DNA from 4 places in the Streptomyces sp. NPDC004327 genome. Region 3 is predicted to be linked to each of the others. Evidence: riboswitches for the same ligand, from Rfam matches in the RefSeq annotation. Region 3 holds a riboswitch; each other region holds the start of a gene.

Region 1 (5,541 bases), on a different contig from region 3:
ACGGCGGCAGAGTCGGCCCTGGCGCACAGCCCGGAGGCCGGGTGTTACCGCGCTCGCGCTGCGGCGCTGGCCTCACGGCGGCCTCGTCAGCTTTTCGCTGCGGTGGCCGCCTCATGGACCGGCTCCTCGGCCGCCATGGTCGGACGGTGGGCGTGGCCGGTGTTCGGGCCGGGCGCGTTCAAGAGGACCGGGTTCTCAGCTGTCGCCGTCGGCGCACTGGGCCCGGGCGCCCGACGACGCCCTGGACCGCGGCGTCGGGGCGCGTGACGACCGCCTCCATGGCAGCGTGTTCCCAGGCGCCGAGACCACAGGACCGACGGGCCCGGAACGGCCCCGTACGCCGCAGCCCCGTTCACCGCGTACCCGTACGGCTCGGCCCCGCACCTCGGGGCCCCGTCCGCGGAGCCCGCGATCGAACTGCGGGGTGTGCGCCGGATCGACGGAAGCGGCGCGGCGACGGTGCACGCGCTGCGCGGGATCGACCTGGCGCTCGCCCGCGGCAGCTTCACCGCCGTCATGGGCGCCTCCGGCTCGGGCAAGTCCACCTTCCTGCAGTGCGCGGCGGGTGCGAGGACGGGTACGCGAAGCCGGACCGCCACGGCTGGGCAGGCAGACGCCCAGACGTGCTTCGGTGGCGGCGATCTCCCTCTCCAGGCATCGGCAGTGCTGGTGATGGCCGGGTGGCCAGGGGCTGCGTTGGCAAAGTATGCGGCGGCGGCCTGGGCGAGCGCGGCGGGCGGGGAGCGTGGGGCATGGGCGCTGGTGTGGCCGACCGTTGCGTGATCTGGCACCGGCACCAGGCCGGACTCACCACCGAGCCTGCGTCTGGCCGGTAAGTCGCAGTTCGCCAGGGCGGCGGCATCTGGCCGGGTTGCTTCGGTCCCGGCCTGGCCGTGCTGCGCCGGGGAGCGAGCCGGCCGCGGTGTACCCGTCCCCCGCGCCGCTGGTGGTGGCAAGCCGCAAGGTGTCCGTGGCGTGGCGCGGCGCGTGGGGGCTGGATCGTGGTTTCGGGTGCGAGGATTCACCTTGCTGTCAGTAGTCGGTTCCATCACGGAAGGTGAGGCTCTCATGGTCGATGTCACGCTGCACACCAACCACGGCGACGTCGTGCTGGAGCTCGAGGGGGAGAAGTCCCCGAAGACTGTCGAGAACTTCCTCGAGTACGTGCGGGCCGGCCACTACGACGGCACGCTCTTCCACCGGGTCATCGACAACTTCATGATTCAGGGCGGCGGGTTCACCACGGGCATGAAGCGCAAGGAGACCCGCGCGCCGGTCGCGAACGAGGCCGACAACAGACTGAGGAACACGATCGGAGCGGTGGCGATGGCCCGCACGATGGACCCGCACTCAGCCACCGACGAGTTCTTCATCAACGTGGCCGACAACCACTTCCTGAACCACAGCGCGAAGACCGCTCAGGGCTGGGGCTACGCGGTCTTCGCCCGCGTCGTGGGGGGCATGGATGTCGTCAACCGCATCAAGGGCGTCGACACGGCCGGCAAGGCGGGCCACCAGGACGTCCCCGTCGAGGACGTCGTCATCACGAAGGCCGTGATCTCGAAGCAGTGACCAGGCCTCAGGACCGGACACACCACGGTTTGTTCCGCCCTGTCCGGTCTCCCGCCTCGTCGAAGGGCGGCGGCCGGCCGTCCCAGCCGGGCCGCGTGGCGGGCATGTGGACACAGGCCGGCGAACACCGGGAACCAGCTCGCCGCCCTCCTCGAAGCCCGATAGATGCCGGACACCTCTTCTCCCAGGTCTGTCCACCCACCGCGGCCTACAGCTCGGCGCGGGCAGTGGTGGGCCTTTCGTAGCGCCCACCGGCCTTGCCGAGAGGACCTTCGGTTGGCGAGGTCCCAGAGCTTGGTGACGCAGTGGGGGAGGACGTTTCTCGTACTGCGGGTAGTGGGTGTGTTCCCAGGCGTCGAAGACCGGCAGCGGCGTGGTGTCCTGGCCGGTGTTGCCGTGGGGGTCGTAGACCCGCTCTGCGCTCAGGCGGTGACCGAGCGGCTCCCAAGCCAGGACGTGCCGGCCGGAGCCTGCTGCATACCGCGCCCGAGGTGGGCTCATGCGCTCGGGCGGCGGCCGAGTCGCTTTCAGGCCGGGACGCGCGGGCCGGAGCCTGCTGCGTACCGTGCCTGAGATGCCCGTCGGTGTGTAAAGGGATTCTCGTGTCACGTATGGGTGCGGTGGAGTGGTTCGGCAGCTTTTGGGCGTTGTCGAGGGCCATGCTTCCGAGTCCGGTACCCGGTTCCCGGCGCCGCACCGTCGGCCGCCGCGGCGCGCGGGGACGGGCCCGTAGGACATGAGGGTCGCTGGGCGGCGGTGGGTGGTGAGCGGGCCGTGTTCACCTTGAGTGCTTTGGTACCGCACTGCGGATCGCTGCTGGGGGCCGGTTTCGGCGGCGGCCTGTCGATCTCGCCGTCTGACGGCCGTCCAGTGCACGTGGTTCAGCAGGCGGCGCTGCCCGCACCAGAGTCAATCGGTGCTTGCGTCGTGGGATGTGCAGTGAGTGAGCAGTACGGAGATCGGGCCGTTGACGAGTCGGTAGCGCACGATCCTCCCGTTCTTCTCGCCTTCGACGACGCCTGCGGCCCTCAGCAGCCGTAGTGCCTGGGAGACGGCTGTGTCCCGCATTCCGGTGGCGACGGCGAGGTCCGAGACGGCGATGGGGCCGGCTTCGTGGAGGGCGAGGAGCAGGGAGAGGCGTCCGGGGTCGGAGAGCAGGGAGAAACGATCGGCCCAGGCGCGTACGCGCTCGGGCTCGCCGACGGCTGCGATGGCATCGCAGACGCGGTGGTCGTCGATGGTGCGCTGCCCGGCGCGTTCCGCGGGGACGAGATGCATGGCCCCATCATCGCAGCCCGCGCCCTGCCCTTGCATACCTGCTCAGATGTGCAGCCTTGCAGCTGTCTCCCGTGACCCCATAGGGTGAGCGGGCCGTGGTGTACGGGAAGACCGGTGACAGCTCCTCAGGGGCTCAGGCCGGAGCGGCCCTCGCCACTGTGATCGGGAAGTTCCCGCCTCGTGCATTGCCACTGGTCTTACGGCCGGGAAGGCAGGGGTGGGCGCGTCGACCCGTCAGCCAGGAGACCGGCCACGGCATCACGAAGCTGATCCACGAGGTGCTGGAGCGTGACCGCATGACCGTGTCCCCAGGCGTGCCCGAAACCGCCGGTCCCACGTCCTTTCGCTGGCGGCGCGAGGACACCATCCGCACCGCAGGCCTGCTGGCCGTGATCGTCGCTCTGCACGTGGTCGCCTTCGGGATTCTCTTCCTGCTCGTGATCCCGCATCACTACGAGGTCGGTACCAAGGCGTTCGGCGTGGGTCTGGGCATCACCGCCTACACCCTCGGGATGCGGCACGCCTTCGACGCCGACCACATAGCGGCGATCGACAACACCACCCGCAAGCTGATGGCCGACGGTCAAAGGCCGGTGTCGGTAGGCTTCTGGTTCGCCCTGGGGCACTCCAGTGTCGTGGTCGTGATGGCCGCCCTGGTCGCCGGTGGAGCGAAGCTCGCCGGCACCCTGATGAACGAAGGCTCCCGGACCCACCAGATCCTCGGCACCGTCGGCACCACGGTCTCCGGAAGCTTCCTGTACCTCATCGCCGCGCTCAACCTCGTCGCCCTGTTCGGTATCGCGCGCGTCTTCAAGGCCATGCGCGCCGGGCAGTTCGACGAGGCCGAGCTGGAAGCTCACCTGGACTCGCGTGGCTTCATGAACCGCATCCTGGGCCGGCTCACCAAGTCCATCCGCCGCCCCGGCCAGATGTTCCCGCTGGGCTTCCTCTTCGGCATCGGCTTCGACACCACGACCGAGGTCCTGCTCCTTGCACTGGCCGGCAACGGCGCCGCCGCCGGTCTGCCGTGGTACGCGGTCCTGTGCCTGCCTCTGCTCTTCGCCGCCGGCATGAGTCTGTTCGACACCCTCGATGGCACGTTCATGAACTTCGCCTACCAGTGGGCCTTCTCGAATCCTGTCCGCAAGGTCTTCTACAACCTCACGATCACCGGACTGTCCATCGCCGTCGCCTTCTTCGTCGGCACCATCGAGCTGGTCGGCGTCCTGCACGACAAGCTCGGCCTGAACGATGACGTCACCGACTGGATCGCCGGCCTGGACCTGGACAACGTCGGCTACGTCATCGTCGGCCTGTTCGTCGTCGTGTGGGCCGTGGCCATCGCCTACTGGCGCCTGGCCAAGGTCGAGCAGCGCTGGAGCAGCCGCACCGCCGACACCGGCTGACGGCACATCGGCCGGCGCCTCGGCCCCGGCGCTGCACGAGGTGTTGCCTTCCACCGCGAAACCGACAAGGCCACGGCTTTCCGTATCGTCGCAGCGGCCCGGGGGCTTTCGGGCCCGGCCCTCGTTTTTGCACCGGTGAAAGCCGTCCGGCCCCAGGGCGACGTCAACACGGCACGGAATGCCCACGGGGCTGGGCGACTTGCGCAACTCGGTGTCGACGAGCCCGCATCGTGCCAGCCCGGTCCCGGCAACCAAGCGACGTCCGCGCGCACATGACGGGGACCTTGTCACGGACGCGCATTCGTGTCGGAAGCTGCTCGCGGACCCGACGCCCCGGCTCCGGGTTGCCCGGTCGCGAGCGCCTGGTCGATGAAGACACGGACCAGCTCAGGAGCCTTGTCGGCAGCGCCGGCGGCTCCAGGACGCCGCCAAGCGCCGCCTCGTTGCGCGGCCCTCGCGCCGGCCCCGCTCCCGGCAGAACCGGATCGGCAGCGCTGCCGCGCGCCGGGATGCCTGGGCCCTGTCCCGGCTGCGGTACTCCAACGCCTGGCTGTGGCGACGATGCCGGGGGGCGAGGCGTCACCGCCTTCCGCGTCACCGTCCTCGCGTCGCCGCTCACGCGGTGCTCCGCCGTCTGGCGATCTGACTGGTCCTTACACTGTCCTTGATCATTTGCATGGCGAGAAACGGGTGACAGGGTGGGGTCGGTCCGCGCGGGCATGGACGTGATCGAGGAGCTGGCAGGCTGCGGGCCCGAGGCGCAGGACCGGTTCCTGGCAAAGCGGTCGTCGGTGGTGGCCGACGTGATGGCCAACGGTTTCACCCGCCGGCACCCGGATCTGGCGGCGAAGCCCGGCTTCGCACGCTGGCAGCTCGTGGCCCTGGCGGTCGCTGTCACCGCCGTCGCGGTGGTGGTGGTGTTCGTACCACTGGTCGCTCTCGCTCTGCTGACCGTGGTGGTGACGGCCTACAGCCTGCTGCACGCCGTCATCGCGGTGGCCGGCCTGCTGCACCGCAGGCCCGGGGCGGCTGCGGCGGATCCGCCTGTCCCCGACACGCAGCTGCCGTCCTACACCGTGCTGGTGCCCGCCTACCAGGAGTCCGAGGTGATCGGTGGCCTGGTGCGGCACCTGGCGGAATTGGACTACCCGCCGGACCGGCTGGAGGTGCTGATCCTGGTGGAACGGCACGATCCCGACACCCGGCGGGCCGTCCTCGCGGCGGATCCGCCGCCGTTCGTCCGCATCGTCCAGCTGCCGTCCGGCCCACCGCAGACCAAACCCCG
Region 2 (5,541 bases), on a different contig from region 3:
CTACCCGGTGAACTCCGTCCCCCAGGTGGTCCGCCGCATCAACAACGCGCTGCTGCGGGCCGACCAGATCGCCTCCGCCGAGGGCGGCACGGACACCACGGACTGGCTGGCGCCAATCGTCGCCGACGCCGAGGCCGGCTTCGGCGGGCCGCTCAACGCCTTCGAGCTGACCAAGGCGATGATCGCGGCCGGCGCGGCGGGCATCCACTACGAGGACCAGCTCGCCTCCGAGAAGAAGTGCGGCCACCTGGGCGGCAAGGTCCTCGTGCCCACCGCCCAGCACATCCGGACCCTCAACGCGGCCCGTCTCGCCGCGGACATCGCCGACGTGCCGACCCTGATCGTCGCCCGCACGGACGCCCTCGCCGCGACCCTGCTCACCAGCGACATCGACGAGCGTGACGCTCCGTTCGTCACCGGCGAGCGGACCTCGGAGGGCTTCTACCACGTCCAGAACGGGATGGGCCCCGTCATCGCCCGAGGTCTTGCCTACGCCCCGTACGCCGACCTCATCTGGGTCGAGACCGGCACTCCCGACCTGGCACAGGCGCGCGAGTTCGCCGAGGCGCTGCACCGCGAGCACCCGGACAAGATGCTCGCGTACAACTGCTCGCCGTCGTTCAACTGGAAGGCGGCTCTGGACGATGACCAGATCGCCAAGTTCCAGCGCGAGCTCGGTGCCATGGGCTACAAGTTCCAGTTCATCACGCTGGCCGGTTTCCACTCCCTCAACCACGGCATGTTCGACCTGGCCCGCGGCTACGCCGAGCACGGCATGACCGCCTACGTCGACTTGCAGGAACGCGAGTTCGCCGCCCAGGCTCAGGGTTTCACCGCGGTCAAGCACCAGCGCGAGGTCGGCACCGGCTACTTCGACCTGGTCTCCACCGCCGTCAACCCCGCCTCCTCCACCACCGCGCTCACCGGCTCCACCGAGGAGGAGCAGTTCCACTAGGCCGCCGTCCCGGCCTGTGCGGGGCCGGGCGGTCCGGCTCGTCCGCCCGGCCCCGCACCACCCGCACGCTCCCCGCCCGCACCACAGGAGGGTTCCATGACCACCAGCGCACCGACCCGCCGCGTCCGTGTCCTCACCTCGGCGGGGGAACGCCACGAGGAGATCCTGACCCCCGCCGCGCTCGACTTCGTCGGCCGGCTCATCGACGCCTTCAGTGAACGCCGTCTCTGGGTTCTGAAGGAGCGTCGGCGCCGGGCCATCAGGCTCGCCACCGGGACCCCGCTCGACTTCCCCGTCACGACCGCCGCCGTTCGGGACGACCCGTCCTGGCGCGTCGCGCCGCCCGCGCCCGGACTCGCCGATCGCCGGGTCGAGATCACCGGCCCGCCCTCCGACCGCCGCATGGCCGTGAACGCGCTCAACTCCGGAGCCCGCGTCTGGATGGCCGACTTCGAGGACGCCACCGCGCCCACCTGGGACAACGTGATCGAGGGGCAGCTGACCCTGCTGGATGCGATCGAACGACGCATCGACTTCACGGCCGCCGGGGGCAAGGAGTACCGCCTCGGCCCGACCCCCGCCACCATCGTGGTCCGGCCCCGGGGCTGGCACCTGGAGGAACACCACCTGGAGTACGAGGGCAGGCCCGTCCCGGCGTCCCTCGTCGACTTCGGCCTGTACTTCTTCCACTGCGCCCAGCGCCAGATCGACGCCGGCCACGGCCCGTACTTCTATCTGCCCAAGCTGGAGAACGCCTACGAGGCGCGCCTCTGGAACGACGTCTTCCTGCTCGCACAGGAACTCCTGGACATCCCGCGGGGCACGGTCCGCGCCACCGTGCTCATCGAGACGATCACCGCCGCGTTCGAGATGGAGGAGATCCTCTACGAGCTCCGCGAGCACAGCTCCGGGCTCAACGCGGGCCGCTGGGACTACCTGTTCAGCCTGATCAAGACGTTCGGCCACCGCACCGACTTCCTCCTCCCCGACCGGGCCAGGGTCACGATGACAGCCCCCTTCATGCGGGCCTACACCGAGCTCCTCGTCCGCACGTGCCACCGGCGCGGCGCCCACGCCATCGGGGGCATGGCCGCCCAGGTGCCGAGCAAGGACCCGGAGTCCAACGCCGCCGCACTGGCCAAGGTACGGCTCGACAAAGAACGGGAGGCCGAGGACGGCTTCGACGGCTCCTGGGTCGCGCACCCCGGCCTCGTGTCGATCTGCCGCAGCGTCTTCGACATCGTCCTCGGCGACCGGCCTGATCAGATCCACCGGACCCGTGAGGACGTGGAGACCACGGCGGCCGACCTGCTCTCCGTACACCGGGTCAGCGGCCCGCCGACCGAGGAGGGTGTGCGGACCAACATCGCCGTTGCGCTGCGGTACTTCGACGCCTGGCTGCGGGGCCAGGGCGCCGTGGCCCTGTACGGGCTCATGGAGGACGCGGCCACCGCCGAGATCGCGCGTGTCCAGATCTGGCAGTGGCTGCGCCACCGGGTCGTCGACCGCGCCACCGTCGTCCGTCTCCTCGACCAGGAACTCGCCTCGCTCGGTGCCGAGCACCCGTGGGCGGACCTGGATGCGGTGCGTCGACTGTTCGACGAGACCGCGCTCGCCACCGAGCTTCCCTCGTTCTTCACTCCTTCCGCTTACGAGCGCCACCTCGTCCGGACCTCGCAGGCCCCGGCATGACGGCCGCCGACATGCGGCGCGTCGGTGTGGTGGGCGGCGGACAGATGGGGGCGGGCATCGCCGAGGTCTGTGCGCGTGCGGAACTCGACGTCCTCGTGTGCGAGACGGGCGCCCGGGCCGCCGCGGCGGCCCGCGAGCGGATCGCCGTCTCCCTCGAACGCGCCGTGCAGCGCGGCAAGCTCGACCGGATCTCCGCAGAGGCCTCGCTCGCCCGGATCGCCGTCACCGCCGACCTCACCGACCTGGAGGACCGCCAGCTGGTCGTGGAGGCGGTCGTCGAGGACACCGTCGCCAAGACCGAGGTGTTCGCCGCGCTCGACAAGATCGTCACCGATCCGGAGGCCATCCTCGCCACCAACACCTCCTCACTCCCCGTCATGCGCCTGGGCATGGCCACGGACCGGGCGGACCGCGTCGTGGGCCTGCACTTCTTCAACCCCGTGCCCGTCCTCCCCCTGGTGGAGGTCGTCACCACCCTGCACACCTCCCCCGCCGCCAAGCACGAGGTGACGGACTTCGCCACCCGGATTCTGGGCAAGTCCGTCGTCCACTCCACCGACCGGGCGGGCTTCATCGTCAACGCCCTGCTCGTCCCCTACCTCCTCTCGGCGATCCGGATGACCGAGTCCGGCTTCGCCTCCGCCGCCGACGTCGACCGCGGCATGGAACTGGGCTGCGCCCACCCGATGGGGCCGCTGCGGCTCGCCGATCTCATCGGACTCGACTCCGTCGCCTCGATCGCCGAGTCGCTGTACGAGGAGTTCAAGGAGCCCCTGTACGCCCCGCCACCGCTGCTCCAGCGGATGGTGGCAGCGGGCCTGCTCGGCCGCAAGAGCGGCAGGGGATTCCATGCATACGACCGGGGAGGAGAGCCCCGGTAGCCCAGTCCGACGACCCTGGGCGGCACCGCGGTTCACCGGGTGAGGGTCCGGTGGCCGGCGGGGAGGGCGGGAGGCGCTGAGGCGCCTCCCGCCCTCCAGCATGCCCTGCAAGCACCCGAAACAGGTCTCGATCCACGTTCCACAAGATGGACAACTCGCAGCGTTCGGCGGAACGGCCCCTTAGGGTGGCGGGTGCAGCTGGTTCGCCCCGTCCGCCAGGCGGGATGCGTCGTAAGAGGGAACCCGGTGGGAATCCGGGACTGCCCCGCAGCGGTGAGCGGGAACGACCGCCGTCATACGCACTGGGTCCGACGTACCGGACCTGGGAAGCGACGGCCAGTAGGAACCCTCCTGATGGAGGACGTGCCCGCGAGTCCGAAGACCTGCCCGCTGCCCGCACGCGGACGATTCCGCGCGCGGACATCCGGTGACCTCGAGGGCGGGTCGGCGCACATACCTGACGGACTACCGTGCCATGTCGCGCACGCGTTCCGTCCGGTCCGTCGCCCCTTCGCGTCCTCGTCCGGTCCCCGGACCTCAGGGATTCATCTCGCGAAGGAGATCTCCGTGACCACGAAGTCCGCAGCCGCGGCAGCACGACCCACCGTCCACGGCTACCCCCGCCAGGGACAGAACCGCCAACTCAAGAAGGCGATCGAGGGGTACTGGAAGGGCCGCGTCACCGCCGACGCCCTCCGGTCCACCGCCGCCGAACTGCGCAGGTCGAACTGGCGGCAGCTGGCCGAGGCCGGCATCCGCGAGGTGCCGACCGGCGACTTCTCGCTCTACGACCACGTCCTCGACACCACCATCATGGTCGGAGCGATCCCCGCACGGCATCGCGACGCCGTCGCCGCCGACGCGCTGGACGGCTACTTCGCCATGGCCCGAGGCACCCAGGACGTCGCTCCCCTGGAGATGACGAAGTGGTTCGACACCAATTACCACTACCTGGTGCCCGAGCTGGGCCCGGACACCGTCTTCTCGGCAGACTCCTCCCGACAGGTCGCGGAGCTGAAGGAAGCCCTCGCCCTGGGTCTGACGCCCCGTCCCGTCCTCGTCGGGCCCGTCACCTACCTCCTGCTCTCCAAGCCCGCCCCCGGCGTGGCCGCGGACTTCGACCCGCTGACCCTGCTCGACCGTCTCCTGCCGGTGTACGCGGAGGTCCTCGCCGACCTGCGTGCGGCCGACGCCGAGTGGGTCCAGCTCGACGAGCCCGCGCTCGTGCAGGACCGCACTCCGGCCGACCTGAACGCCGCCGCCCGCGCCTACCGCGACCTCGGCCGCCTCACCGACCGGCCCAAGCTGCTCGTCGCGTCCTACTTCGACCGGCTCGGCGACGCCCTGCCCGTCCTGGCCAAGGCACAGGTCGAAGGACTCGCGCTGGACTTCACCGGCCGGGCCGCCGCCAACCTGGACACCCTGGCCGCAGCCGGTGGGCTGCCCGGCAAGCGCCTGGTCGCGGGAGTGATCGACGGCCGCAACATCTGGATCAACGACCTGCACAAGTCCCTGGCCACCCTCGGCACCCTGCTCGGCCTCGCCGACCGGGTCGACGTCTCCGCCTCCTGCTCCCTGCTCCACGTGCCGCTGGACGCCGTCGCCGAAAAGGACATCGACCCGCAGGTCCTGCGCTGGCTGTCCTTCGCCCGCCAGAAGACCGCCGAGATCACAACGCTCGCCAAGGGCCTGGCACAGGGCACCGACACGATCACCGGCGAACTCGCCGCCAACCGGGCCGCCCTCGCCTCCCGCGCCAACTCCCCCATCACCCGCGCCCCCGCGGTCCGCGCCCGTACCGAGTCGGTCACCGCCAACGACGCCCGCCGCTCCCAGCCCTACTCCGAGCGGGCCGCCGCCCAGCGCGCCCACCTCGGCCTGCCACTCCTTCCGACCACCACCATCGGCTCCTTCCCGCAGACCACCGAACTGCGCACCGCCCGCGCAGACCTGCGGGCCGGCCGGATCGACACCGCCGCCTACGAGGACCGCATCAAGGCGGAGATCCAGGAG
Region 3 (5,541 bases):
CAGGAGGTTGACCTCGTCGACGTACAGGATGCCGCGGTGAGCCTGCGCGAGTAGCCCCGGCTCGTAGGCCTTGACGCCCTCCGAGAGCGCCCGCTCGATGTCCAGTGCGCCGACGAGCCGGTCCTCGGACGCCCCGACCGGCAGCTCGACCAGGCGCGTCGGACGCGAGACGCCTGCCGCGGGCTCGTGCGGCCCGTCAGGGCATTCCGAGTCGGGCGCTTCCGGCGAGCACGAGAAGCGGCAGCCCGCCACGACGTCCATGGTGGGCAGCAGGGTGGAGAGGGCGCGTACGAGCGTCGACTTGGCTGTGCCCTTCTCACCTCGCACCAGCACACCGCCGATGCCGGGTGAGACGGCGTTGAGCAGCAGGCTCAGCCGCATGTCGTCCATGCCGACGACGGCGGTGAACGGATAGGGAACGGAGGCCATTAACCGATACCCCTTTCGAGGGAACTGCTGCGATCGAAAGTGTCTGTGTGGCCATGCCGGGCCACTATGGCGCGGTGCTCCCCGCGCGAGCGGGGATGATCCCGCCGTGAGCCCGGCTGTGGACGGAGTCCTGGCGTGCTCCCCGCACCCGCGGGGATGCCACCGGCGGCCCCAGCGCGGCTCGGTCGCGCGCTCACGGCGCCCCCGGCGGCACGAACGGCAGCCCCTCCGGCGCGCCCTTCTCGATCAGCCGGAGCAGCGCGTCCGTGTCCGCGTGTTCCTCGATCAGGTCGCCGAGGCGGTCGAGCTGTTCCTCGCGCAGGGTGCCGAACGACGTGTCGGGCGCGGGCACGAAGCGGCGGCCGGCCGCCGATGCCACCTCGCGCAGGAAGGCGCGGCGGAAGGCGTCGCTCTCCAGGGAGCCGTGCCAGTGGGTGCCCCAGACCGCGCCGACGCGGCAGCCGTCGAGGAACGGCTCCCCGCCGCGTACGTCCGCGACGCCGTGGTGGATCTCGTACCCCTCGACGTGCTCGCCGAGGGCCTCGCCGACCGGTCGGGCCAGGGTCTTCTCGGGCGCGAAGCGGACCCGTACGGGCAACAGGCCGAGCGCCTCGACGGGGCCGGCCTTCGACTCGACCTCGTCGTCGATGTGTTCGCCCAGGACCTGGAAGCCGCCGCAGATGCCGAGGACCGGGCGGCCCTCGGCGGCGCGCCGGGCGAGCGCGTCGGCGAGGCCGCGTTCGCGCAGCCAGGCCAGCGCCTTCACGGTGCCCCGGGTGCCCGGCACGACGACCAGGTCCGCGTCGGCCAGCTCCTCCGGGCGGTCGACGAAGCGGACGACGACGCCCGGCTCGGCGGCCAGCGCGTCGACGTCCGTGAAGTTGGACATGAGCGGTACGGCGCAGACGGCGACCCGCAGCACGTCCTCGCCGACGGGCGGCGCGACGACGGACTCGCGGACGGTGCCGCGCAGCGAGACGCGCAGGCCGTCCTCCTCGTCGATGCCGAGCCCGTGGGCGTACGGCAGGACGCCGAAGGTGCGGCGGCCGGTGAGGCCGTGCAGCATGTCGAGGCCCGGTTCGAGGAGCGTGACGTCGCCGCGGAACTTGTTCACCAGGTAGCCGGCGACGAGCCGCTGGTCCTCGGGCGCGAGGAGCGCGGTCGTGCCGAAGAACTGGGCGAAGACGCCGCCGCGGTCGATGTCGCCGACCACGACCACCGGGAGCCGGGCCGCCCGCGCGATGCCCATGTTGACGATGTCGGTGCGCCGCAGGTTGATCTCGGCCGGGCTGCCCGCGCCCTCGCAGATCACCGCGTCGTGCGTGGCGCGCAGCTCCTCCAGGCAGCCGAGGACCGGCTCGAAGAGCTGCTGCTGCCGGCCGCCGTGGTAGCCGCGGGCGCTGAGCTCGCCGACCGGCTTGCCCATGAGGACCACCTGGCTGGAGCGGTCGCTGCCGGGCTTGAGCAGCACCGGGTTCATCAGCGCGGTCGGCTCCACGCGCGCGGCCTGCGCCTGCATGGCCTGGGCGCGGCCGATCTCGGCGCCCTCCCGGGTCACGAAGGAGTTCAGGGACATGTTCTGTCCCTTGAACGGCGCGACCTTCAGGCCCTGCCGGACCAGCCACCGGCAGATGCCGGCCGTGACGACGCTCTTGCCCGCGTCGGACGTGGTCCCGGCGACGAGCAGCCCCCCGCCCTTCATGCGCCCCTCCGCTTCCTGCCGCGTACGGCACTGATGATCGTCCGGCCGCCCACGCAGGCGGCCAGGGTCAGCCAGGTCACCCGGCGCGACAGCGTGACCGCCCGCTCGATGTCGGCCACCTCGACGGCCCGTCCGTCCGCGTTGAGGACGGGCCGGTGTTCGATCCGGCCGCCGTACGACAGGGTGCCGCCGAGCCGTACGCCGAGCGCGCCCGCGAAGGCGGCCTCCACCGGGCCCGCGTTGGGGCTCGGGTGCTTGCCGGCATCCGCCCGCCAGGCCCGAATCGCGCCCCGCGGATTCCCGCCGGGGACGGCGGCGACGGCGGCGAGCGCGGCGGTGAGCCGGGCGCCGGGCCAGCCGGCGAGGTCGTCGAGGCGGGCCGAGGCCCAGCCGAAGCGGCGGTAGCGCGGCGACTTGTGGCCGACCATCGCGTCCAGGGTGTTGACCGCCCGGAAGCCGAGGAGGCCCGGCACGCCCGCGACCGCGCCCCAGAAGAGGGCGCCCACGACGGCGTCGGAGGTGTTCTCGGCGACCGATTCGACGACCGCGCGGGCCATCGCGGGCCCGTCGAGCGCCTGCGGGTCGCGGCCGACCAGGTGCGGCATCCGTTCCCGGGCGACGTCCAGGTCGCCGGCGGCGAGCGCGCCGCCGATCGCGCGGGCCTCGCGGCCCAGGGTCGTACCGCCGACGACGGCCCACACGGAGGCCGCGGTCAGGGCGACGGAGGCCTTGCCGCCGCCCCGTACCGTACGGGCGGCGAGGGCGCCGAGCGCGACGGCGCCGCCCGCGCAGACGGCGGTGTGCAGGGCGCCCCAGGCGCGGTGGTCGTGGTGCAGGCGCCGCTCGACGGCGGCGGCGGCGCGGCCGAAGGCGGCGACCGGATGGCCGCGCCGCGGGTCGCCGACGAGCAGGTCGGCGGCGAGGCCGGCGGCCGCTCCGTACGCGAAGACGGCGGTGGTGCGGGACGGGCTCGGGCCGCGGCCGGGCATGGCGCTGTGTCCTCACTCAGGGTCCGCGCCCTGGGTCGACGTGACCGGCGGCGAGAGTTCCTGACTCCCGGCCCGTGGGGGCCGGTCACAGTGGCGGGACCGCGCCGGAATCGCACCGGACTTCCTCTTCCTTGCCGCCGTAATGGCCTCGGCAGTCCACCACGCTCCGCGAACAGCCGTCAACTCACCCTTGACCTGCGTCGCGTCACTGTGCGAAGCACCACAAACACGGCACCGGTACGCGAAAGCCGGGCGGCCCGCACGCGAGGTGCGGGCCGCCCGGCCGTCGGGGTCGTCGGGTCAGGCGACGATCAGGTAGATGCCGTACGCCACGGCCGCCGCGCAGAGCGCGAAGCAGGCGTAGGCGCCGGTGCGGGCCAGCGGGGCCGAGCCCCCGCCGGCCGCGGCCCGCTCCTGCTTGGAGAGGCCGGCGACGCCGAGGGTGAAGAAGCCCACGAGGGCGACGGTCACCACGAGGCTGACTCCGAAGACGGAGCCGAGAGCTGCCCAGTCGATCTTCATGTCCGTGCTTCCAGTTCCGTGAGATCCGTCAGACCGCGGCGGCGGGGGCGGCCGGAGCGGCCGGGTCCGCGGGGTTCGGGGCGGGGATGGTGGCCTTCAGGTCCTCGTCCGCGACGGCGGCGACGGAGCCGGCCGGCGGCGGGGTGACGGCCGCGATGGCGGTGGTCACGACGCCCGCGCTCTCGGCCTCGGCCGCGGGGGCGTCCTCGACGTCGTTGACGTTGGTGTGGTCGACGACCTGGCGGCGCGAGACGAGCCAGATGGCGGCGCAGGAGGCGACCAGGAAGGCCGCGACGACGTAGACGCCCCACTGGCCCTGCCGCGCGACGTACTCGGCGCCGGCACCGACCAGGCCGGCGGCCGGCAGGGTCAGGCCCCAGGCGACGAACATGCGGGTGGCGGTCGACCAGCGGACGACACCGCCCTTGCGGCCCAGGCCCGCGCCCATCACGGAGCCGGAGACGGCGTGCGTGGTGGAGAGGGAGAAGCCCAGGTGGGAGGAGGCCAGGATGACCGTGGCGGCGCTGGTCTGGGCGGCGAAGCCCTGCTGCGGCTGGAGGTCGGTGAGGCCCTTGCCCATGGTGCGGATGATGCGCCAGCCGCCGAGGAAGGTGCCGAGCGCGATGGCCGCACCGGCGGAGACGATGACCCAGACCGGCGGGTTGGAGCCGGGGGCGAGGACGCCGCCGGCGACCAGGGCGAGGGTGATGATGCCCATCGTCTTCTGGGCGTCGTTGGTGCCGTGGGCGAGCGAGACGAGACCGGCGGAGGCGATCTGACCGGCCCGGTAGCCCTTCTCCGTGGCCTTGTCGTTCGTGCCCTTGCCGATGCGGTACGTCAGGCGCGTGGCGATCGTCGCGGCGATGCCGGCGACGATCGGGGCGGCGACCGCCGGGATGAGGACCTTGGTCACGACGCTCTCGCCGTTGACGCCGCTGAAGCCGATCGAGGCGACGGTCGCGCCGATGAGGCCGCCCATGAGGGCGTGCGAGGAGCTGGACGGCAGTCCGACCAGCCAGGTCACCAGATTCCACAGGATCGCGCCGACGAGCGCGGCGAGGATGACTTCGGGCTGGATTCCCGTCTCGTCGACGAGCCCCTTGGAGATCGTCTTGGCGACCTCGACGGAGAGGAACGCGCCGACCAGGTTCAGCACGGCGGACATGGCCACCGCCGTCTTGGGCTTGAGTGCACCGGTCGAGATGGTCGTGGCCATCGCGTTGGCGGTGTCGTGGAAACCGTTCGTGAAATCGAACACTAGAGCTGTCACGACCACAATGGCGAGCAGCAGCGTGATGTGTTCCATTTACCCAGGCAATCGTTTGACGTCAGTGGCGCGTTGAACGTAAGCAACCTGGGTGAACGGAAGGTGAACTGGGTCGGGCGCAGTGGTGTCCCGTTCCGGGGTCAGGGCATTCCGCTTATGCGTCGGACGGACCTGTTGTCCACGATGCGGTCACCGTGCAACCCCGGGTAAACCGTGCCGTTCCGGGCCCGACGCAACGCGCGTAGCGTCCGCCGCTTCCGTCCCGTATCGCCCCGTGGACCGCTTCAGCCCCACGGAGGACCCGGCGGACGAGACCCACGTCACTCGAAGGAGTCCCCGGGAGGCGCCGCCGGGTGGCAGGGCGCGGCCCGGCTGCCGACACTGGGACCGTGCGCCCCGTTACCGCGACGGCAGCGGCCGTCACCACCGTGCTCGGTCTCGGCGCGGCCGCCCTCGTGGCCGGCCGGTACGCCAGCGACGCCGCCCTCCGCGTGCCTTCCCGCCGCCCCTTCCCGGGCGACCCCCGGCTCACCGTGCACGCCACGGGACCGGAGCGGATCAGCCTCACCCGCAGCCTCGCCGCGCTGCGCCCCGGTACGTACGGGATCGAGGCCGACGGGCTGCACGCCGTC
Region 4 (5,541 bases), on a different contig from region 3:
ACGGCCGCCCTCGCCGCGCTCGCCGGACTCGGCCTCGCCCGGCTCGTACCGCCCGAGCCCGCACCGCCCGCCGTCCCCGCCGCCGGCGCGCCCCGGATCGAGCTCGCCGCCGGCGAGGCCGCCGGCTGGTCCCGCGTCACCGGCTCCCGCCCGCTGACCGCGCTGTCCGCCGGCTTCCTGCTCGCGGGCGCCGCCGGCCTCGCCCTGGCCCCGCTCCTCGGCCCCTGGCCGTACCTCCTGTTCGGCCTCGTCGGCCTGGTCGTCGGCGCGCCCGGGCTCGCCTGCGCCCGGGTCCGGGTGACCGTCGACCGGCACGGCCTGACCGTCGCCCCGGCCGGCCTGCCCCGCCCCCGCACCCGCATCCCGCTCGACGACGTCGCCGAGGCGGAGGCCGGCACGGTGAACCCGCTGGGCGACTACGGCGGTTGGGGCTACCGCACCCGCCCGCACCGGTCCGCGCTCGTCCTGCGCTCCGGCGAGGCCCTCGTCGTACGGCGCCGCTCCGGCTTCGAGTTCGCGGTGACCGTCCCGGACGCCGAGACCGCGGCCGCCCTCCTCAACGCCCTGGCCACCCGCCCGGACGGGGCCCCGGGACCTGAGAGGATCTGACCGTGCTCTTCCGGGTCGACCCCGCCTCCGCCGTCCCGCTCGGCGACCAGATCGCCGCCTGCGTCCGCGGCGCCCTCGCCGACGGCTCCGCCGCGCCCGGCGAACGGCTGCCCGCCGCCCGCGAACTCGCCGACTCCCTCGGCGTCAACGTCCACACCGTGCTGCGCGGATACCAGCGGCTGCGCGAGGAGGGCCTGATCGAGCTGCGCCGCGGCCGGGGCGCCGTCATCATGGCGGGCGCCGAGGCGCCCGACCGCGCCCAGCTCGTCGAACGCCTCCGCGTCCTCGTCACCGAGGCTCGGCAACTCGGCATCACCGACGCGGAGTTCCTCGACCTGGCCCGCACGAGCCTGGGCTGAACCGGCATCCACCGGTACGAGCCCCCGCCTCAGCCGACGGGGCCGCCCAGGCGCACGTTCCAGCGACCCGATCGTCCCGACAGTTCGACCCGCGCCAGCGGGCGCACGTCGAGGCGCCAGAAGGCCGTCTCCGGCGCGCCGAGCGCGTGCGCGGCGGCCGCGCGGATGACGTCCGGTTCGGCGATCGCCCAGACCGTCCCCGACTCCAGCGCGTCCATCCAGGCGGCGACCCGGGCGCGCAGCTCGCGCAGCGACTCGCCGCCGTGCGGGGCGGCGTCCGGGTCGCCGAGCCACGCGGCCACCGACTCCGGCTCCGCGGCGGCGAGTTCGTCCAGGGTCCGGCCCCGCCACCGGCCCATCGCGCAGCCCGCGAGCGCCGGTTCGACCTCGTACGCCGCCGTGTCGACGCCGAGCGCCCCGGCCGTCGCCCGGCAGCGTCCGGACGGCGAGCACACCACCCGTACCCGCGCCGTGGGGCACAGCGGATCGTGGGAGACCGGCTCCACCGGCCCGTCGTCGTCGAACCGGGCCTCGCGCAGGGCCCGGCTCATGGCGGGCGCGATCAGGGAGAGGTGCACGGTCATCGGTGATTCATCCCTCAGCGTTTCAGGCGGTCTTGGCGTGGTGTGAGCGGCGCGGTACCGTCAGTCGACATTTCCGAATGAACGACGACGGCGAGACGGAAGTCCGGTGCAAATCCGGCACGGTCGCGCCACTGTGAGCCGCTCCCAAGCCCCGGGAGCGGTGAGTCAGACCCGACGACCGTCGTCGCGCACCACCGTATGGGACGCGAGTTCCCGAGGAGGTTCCACCATGGCCGAGGCCATTGCGTCGCCCGCCGTTCCCACCACCCCCGCCATCACCGCTCCGGTCTCGCTGCCGGTTCGCGCGGTGCTGCCGTGGGCGGCGTTCGCGGGCATCCTGATGCTCGTCGCGCTCTACTTCGTCGGTGCCGAGCAGGGCGCCACGTCCCTGTTCGCGGGCGCCGACGTGCACGAGTGGGTCCACGACGGACGCCACCTGCTCGGTTTCCCCTGCCACTGAGCCGTCAGGCACCGAGGCAAAGGGCATCCGAGTACATGTCATCCCCCACCACACCCACGAGCGCGCCCACCGGCTCGCTCGTGGGCAGGCTTCTGGTCCGCGGCATGCTCGCGGGCCTGATCGCCGGGCTGTTCGCCTTCGCCGTCGCGTACGTCGCGGGTGAGCCGTCCGTCAACGCGTCGATCGCCGTCGAGGAGGCCACGGCCGCCAAGGCGGAACACGCGGCGCACTCCCACGACCACGGCTCGAACGGTGCCAACGGGGCGGCCACCCAGGCCGACTCCGAGGAGGAGATCGTCAGCCGGGACCTCCAGTCCACGGCCGGCCTCGCCACCGGCGTCCTCGTCTACGGCGTGGCGCTCGGCGGCATCGCGTCCCTGGCGTTCTGTTTCGTCCTCGGCCGGGTCGGCCGGTTCACGGCGAGGGCGACGGCGGCGCTCGTCGCGGCGGCGGCCTTCACCACGGTCTATCTCGTGCCGTTCCTGAAGTACCCGGCGACGCCGCCGGCCGTCGGCAACCCGGACACCATCGGGCAGCGCACCACGCTCTTCTTCCTGATGATCCTGCTGAGCGTGCTGCTCGGCATCGCCGCGGTCATCGCGGGCCGCCGGCTCGCGCCGCGCCTCGGCAACTGGAACGCGACCGTGCTCGCGGGCGCGGGCTACGCCGCCGCGATCGTGATCGCCTGCGTGTTCCTGCCGGACAACACGGACGCGGTGCAGCCGGAGTTCCCGGCGGCCGTGCTGTGGGACTTCCGGGTCGCGACCCTGGGCATCCAGGTGGCCCTGTGGGCGGCCTTCGGGCTCGCCTTCGGGTGGCTCGCGGAGCGGCTGCTCGCGCCGAAGGAGCAGCCGGATCCGGCGTCCGCGCCCGTGGCCGCCTGAGCGCGGGCGGCCGGGCTCCGGCCACCCGGGCGTCGTGCCTCCGCCCCCGTACACCTCGGTGTGCGGGGGCGGACGTGCGTTCACGCCAGCTCGCGCACCGGCCCGCCCGCCAGGAAGGCCTCGATGTCCTCGACCGCCTGGCCGAAGTAGCGGTCGTAGTTGCCCGCCGTCACGTACCCGAGGTGCGGCAGCGCCAGCACGTTCGGCAGCGTGCGCAGCGGATCGTCCGCGGGCAGCGGCTCCGTCTCGTACACGTCGAGGCCGGCCCCCGCGATCCACCCCTCGCGCAGCGCGCGGAGCAGCGCCGGGCCGTCGACGAGGCCGGCGCGCGAGGTGTTGACCAGGTACGCGCCCGGGCGCATCGCGCGCAGTTCCCGCTCCCCGAGCAGGCCGCGGGTGCGGTCGGAGAGCACCAGGTGGAGCGAGGCGAAGTCGGCGGCGCCGAGCAGTTCCGGGAGGCTCTCCGCGCGCCGTACGCCGTGCTCGGCGGCCCGCTCGTCGGTGAGGTTCGGGCTCCAGGCGACGACGTCCATGCCGAAGGCGAGCCCGATCCGGGCCACCCGCCCGCCGATCTTGCCGAGCCCGACGAGGCCGAGCGTCCGGCCCGCGAGGTCCGTGCCGAGCGTCGACTGCCAGGGCCCGCCCTCGCGCAGCGCGCGGCTCTCGGTGTGCAGCTGCCGGGCGAGGCCCAGGATCAGCGCCCACGTCAGCTCGGTGGGCGGCTCGGAGGCGCTGGCGGTGCCGCACACGGTGATCCCCTGGGCGCGGGCGGCGGCCAGGTCGATGGAGGCGTTGCGCATCCCGGACGTGACGATCAGCCGGAGCCGGGGCAGCCGGGCGAGGAGTCCGGCGCCGAGCGGGGTGCGCTCGCGCATGACGACGAGGATCTCGCAGTCCTCGACGGCGGCGACCAGCGCGTCCGGGTCGTCGAGGTGCTCGCGCAGCACGCGCACCTCGACGCGGCCGTCGAGGCGGCTCCAGTCGGCACGGGTCAGGGCGACGCCCTGGTAGTCGTCGAGGATCGCGCAGCGCGGCGTCATGGTGATGTCCCCGCTCACTTCCAGTTGATGCGGCTGCGGACGGCGCGGGCGGCCTTCCAGCCGAAGCTGAAGGCGTACGCGGAGACGGCGGACGGCGCCGGCTTCAGCTGGAGCACCAGCTTCCCGTCGCGGGGCCCGACGCGCACGGTGTGCAGCTTCTTCGCCTTGCCGCCTCCGGCGCCCGCCAGGGAGACGGCGTGCTCGTCGGCCCGCTTGCTGACCTTGCCGCCGAGCGCCGTGCCCAGCTCGCCGCGGGCGGTCAGGCCCTGGGCGGTGCAGCGCAGCGCGACCTGCCAGTCGCCCTTGGGCAGCGCGCCGCCCTGGTCGGCGGTGGCCAGGTCGATCGAGACGCGGAAGCAGGCGCGCCCGTAGTCGTACGTCTCCTTGCCGCGGCTGACCGTCATGTGCGGCGACGGCACGTGCTCGACGGGCACGGCGATCTCGCGGCCGGTGCCGGCGTGCTTGAGGACGACCTCGGTGACCAGATCGTCGGTGTCGACCATGTCGATGTACGCGTAGCCGGTCAGGTCCAGGGCGGTGCCGCGCCACGCCATGCTGTCGACGCGGCGGCGCGGGCTGGCGCCGAGCGCCGCGCCGGTGATGTCGCACAGCTCCTCGTACACCGGAGAGTCGGCGGCCGGGAACGGCGGCGTCGCGAAGATCCTGCCGCCGCGCACCAGGGCCTTGCCCGGCCGGCCGGCGAGCTGCCAGGCGACGACCTCGGCCAGCTCCTCCACCAGCCCCTCGCGCAGGCAGTGCGCGACCAGCTTCTCGTTGACCGGCATCTTCGCCAGGATCGCCGGCGTGATCCACTTCTGCGCGTACGGGCCGGCCAGCCGGGCCATCGCCGTCCGCTCCTCGGCGTCGGCGTCGAGGAACCGCTGGTCGAAGCGGCGGATCATCTCGACGTTGACGTGCCGCCCGATCAGGTGGTCGCGCAGCGCGCCCGGCTCGGTCAGCCCGGTGACCAGCGCGACCATCTCGTCGGCCTGCTCCAGGGCGATCGTGAAGTCGATGCCGTTCGCGGTGATGTTGCCCTCGTCGCCGCGCTTGACGACGTAGTAGCAGTCGTAGTCGCCGACGGTCGAGACGACCTTGCTGTGCAGATAGGCGCGGGCCACGAAGTGCTGGTCCTCGCTGATCCGCATGTGTTCGGGGAAGCGGATCGCGTGCTTCTCGATCATCTCGCGCCGGAACAGCTTGAACGGCATCAGCGTGTAGTACGCGTCGCCCTTCGACAGGTCGACCTTGTCGACGTTCTTCGCGAAGACCGCCTTCGGCACCCGCCGGCCGACGCCGACCAGCTTGGCGAGCACGGTGTCCGCGCCGTTCTTCTCCGCCATGGCGACCAGCCGCTCCAGCGCCTCGGGCCCCAGGCAGTCGTCGCCGTCGACGAAGAACACGTACGTGCCCGTCGCGTTGTCCAGTCCCACGTTCCGCGGCCGGCTCGGCCCGCCCGACGCCTCCTGGTGGATCACCTTCATGACCCCGGGGTGCGCCTTCGCCCACGCGTCGAGCGTCTCCCCGCTGCCGTCACTGCTGCCGTCGTTCACGGCGACGACCTCGATGGCGTCGAGACCGATGGTCTGCTGCTCGATCGACTGC

What was found. Region 3 has a riboswitch for cobalamin ahead of ACFYU9_RS31420 (cobalamin biosynthesis protein). Riboswitches for the same ligand answer to the same signal wherever they lie in the genome.
Region 1: linked by a shared signal. The riboswitch ahead of ACFYU9_RS35185 (HoxN/HupN/NixA family nickel/cobalt transporter) and the one ahead of ACFYU9_RS31420 (cobalamin biosynthesis protein) in region 3 are both predicted to bind cobalamin.
Region 2: linked by a shared signal. The riboswitch ahead of metE (5-methyltetrahydropteroyltriglutamate--homocysteine S-methyltransferase) and the one ahead of ACFYU9_RS31420 (cobalamin biosynthesis protein) in region 3 are both predicted to bind cobalamin.
Region 4: linked by a shared signal. The riboswitch ahead of ACFYU9_RS22055 (CbtB-domain containing protein) and the one ahead of ACFYU9_RS31420 (cobalamin biosynthesis protein) in region 3 are both predicted to bind cobalamin.

What each region holds. Positions count from the first base shown of each region.
Region 1 is NZ_JBIAME010000013.1:44,048-49,588, forward strand. Features, by position in the region: partial or broken gene ACFYU9_RS35170 (ATP-binding cassette domain-containing protein) at 406-606, shown strand; gene ACFYU9_RS35175 (peptidylprolyl isomerase) at 1,069-1,572, shown strand; gene ACFYU9_RS35180 (ArsR/SmtB family transcription factor) at 2,482-2,850, opposite strand; cobalamin riboswitch at 2,930-3,120, shown strand; gene ACFYU9_RS35185 (HoxN/HupN/NixA family nickel/cobalt transporter) at 3,147-4,256, shown strand; gene ACFYU9_RS35190 (glycosyltransferase family 2 protein) at 4,955-5,541, shown strand, end outside.
Region 2 is NZ_JBIAME010000007.1:511,902-517,442, reverse strand. Features, by position in the region: partial or broken gene aceA (isocitrate lyase) at 1-955, shown strand, start outside; gene aceB (malate synthase A) at 1,052-2,647, shown strand; gene ACFYU9_RS26010 (3-hydroxybutyryl-CoA dehydrogenase) at 2,644-3,528, shown strand; cobalamin riboswitch at 3,726-3,920, shown strand; gene metE (5-methyltetrahydropteroyltriglutamate--homocysteine S-methyltransferase) at 4,096-5,541, shown strand, end outside.
Region 3 is NZ_JBIAME010000010.1:299,864-305,404, forward strand. Features, by position in the region: gene ACFYU9_RS31410 (putative cobaltochelatase) at 1-429, opposite strand, end outside; gene ACFYU9_RS31415 (cobyric acid synthase) at 623-2,131, opposite strand; gene ACFYU9_RS31420 (cobalamin biosynthesis protein) at 2,128-3,120, opposite strand; cobalamin riboswitch at 3,152-3,296, opposite strand; gene ACFYU9_RS31425 (hypothetical protein) at 3,421-3,642, opposite strand; gene ACFYU9_RS31430 (anion permease) at 3,671-4,948, opposite strand; gene ACFYU9_RS31435 (alpha/beta hydrolase) at 5,299-5,541, shown strand, end outside.
Region 4 is NZ_JBIAME010000006.1:280,769-286,309, reverse strand. Features, by position in the region: gene ACFYU9_RS22070 (hypothetical protein) at 1-609, shown strand, start outside; gene ACFYU9_RS22065 (GntR family transcriptional regulator) at 612-968, shown strand; gene ACFYU9_RS22060 (histidine phosphatase family protein) at 998-1,552, opposite strand; cobalamin riboswitch at 1,604-1,746, shown strand; gene ACFYU9_RS22055 (CbtB-domain containing protein) at 1,782-2,012, shown strand; gene ACFYU9_RS22050 (CbtA family protein) at 2,048-2,896, shown strand; gene ACFYU9_RS22045 (D-2-hydroxyacid dehydrogenase family protein) at 2,977-3,936, opposite strand; gene ACFYU9_RS22040 (glycosyltransferase) at 3,951-5,541, opposite strand, start outside.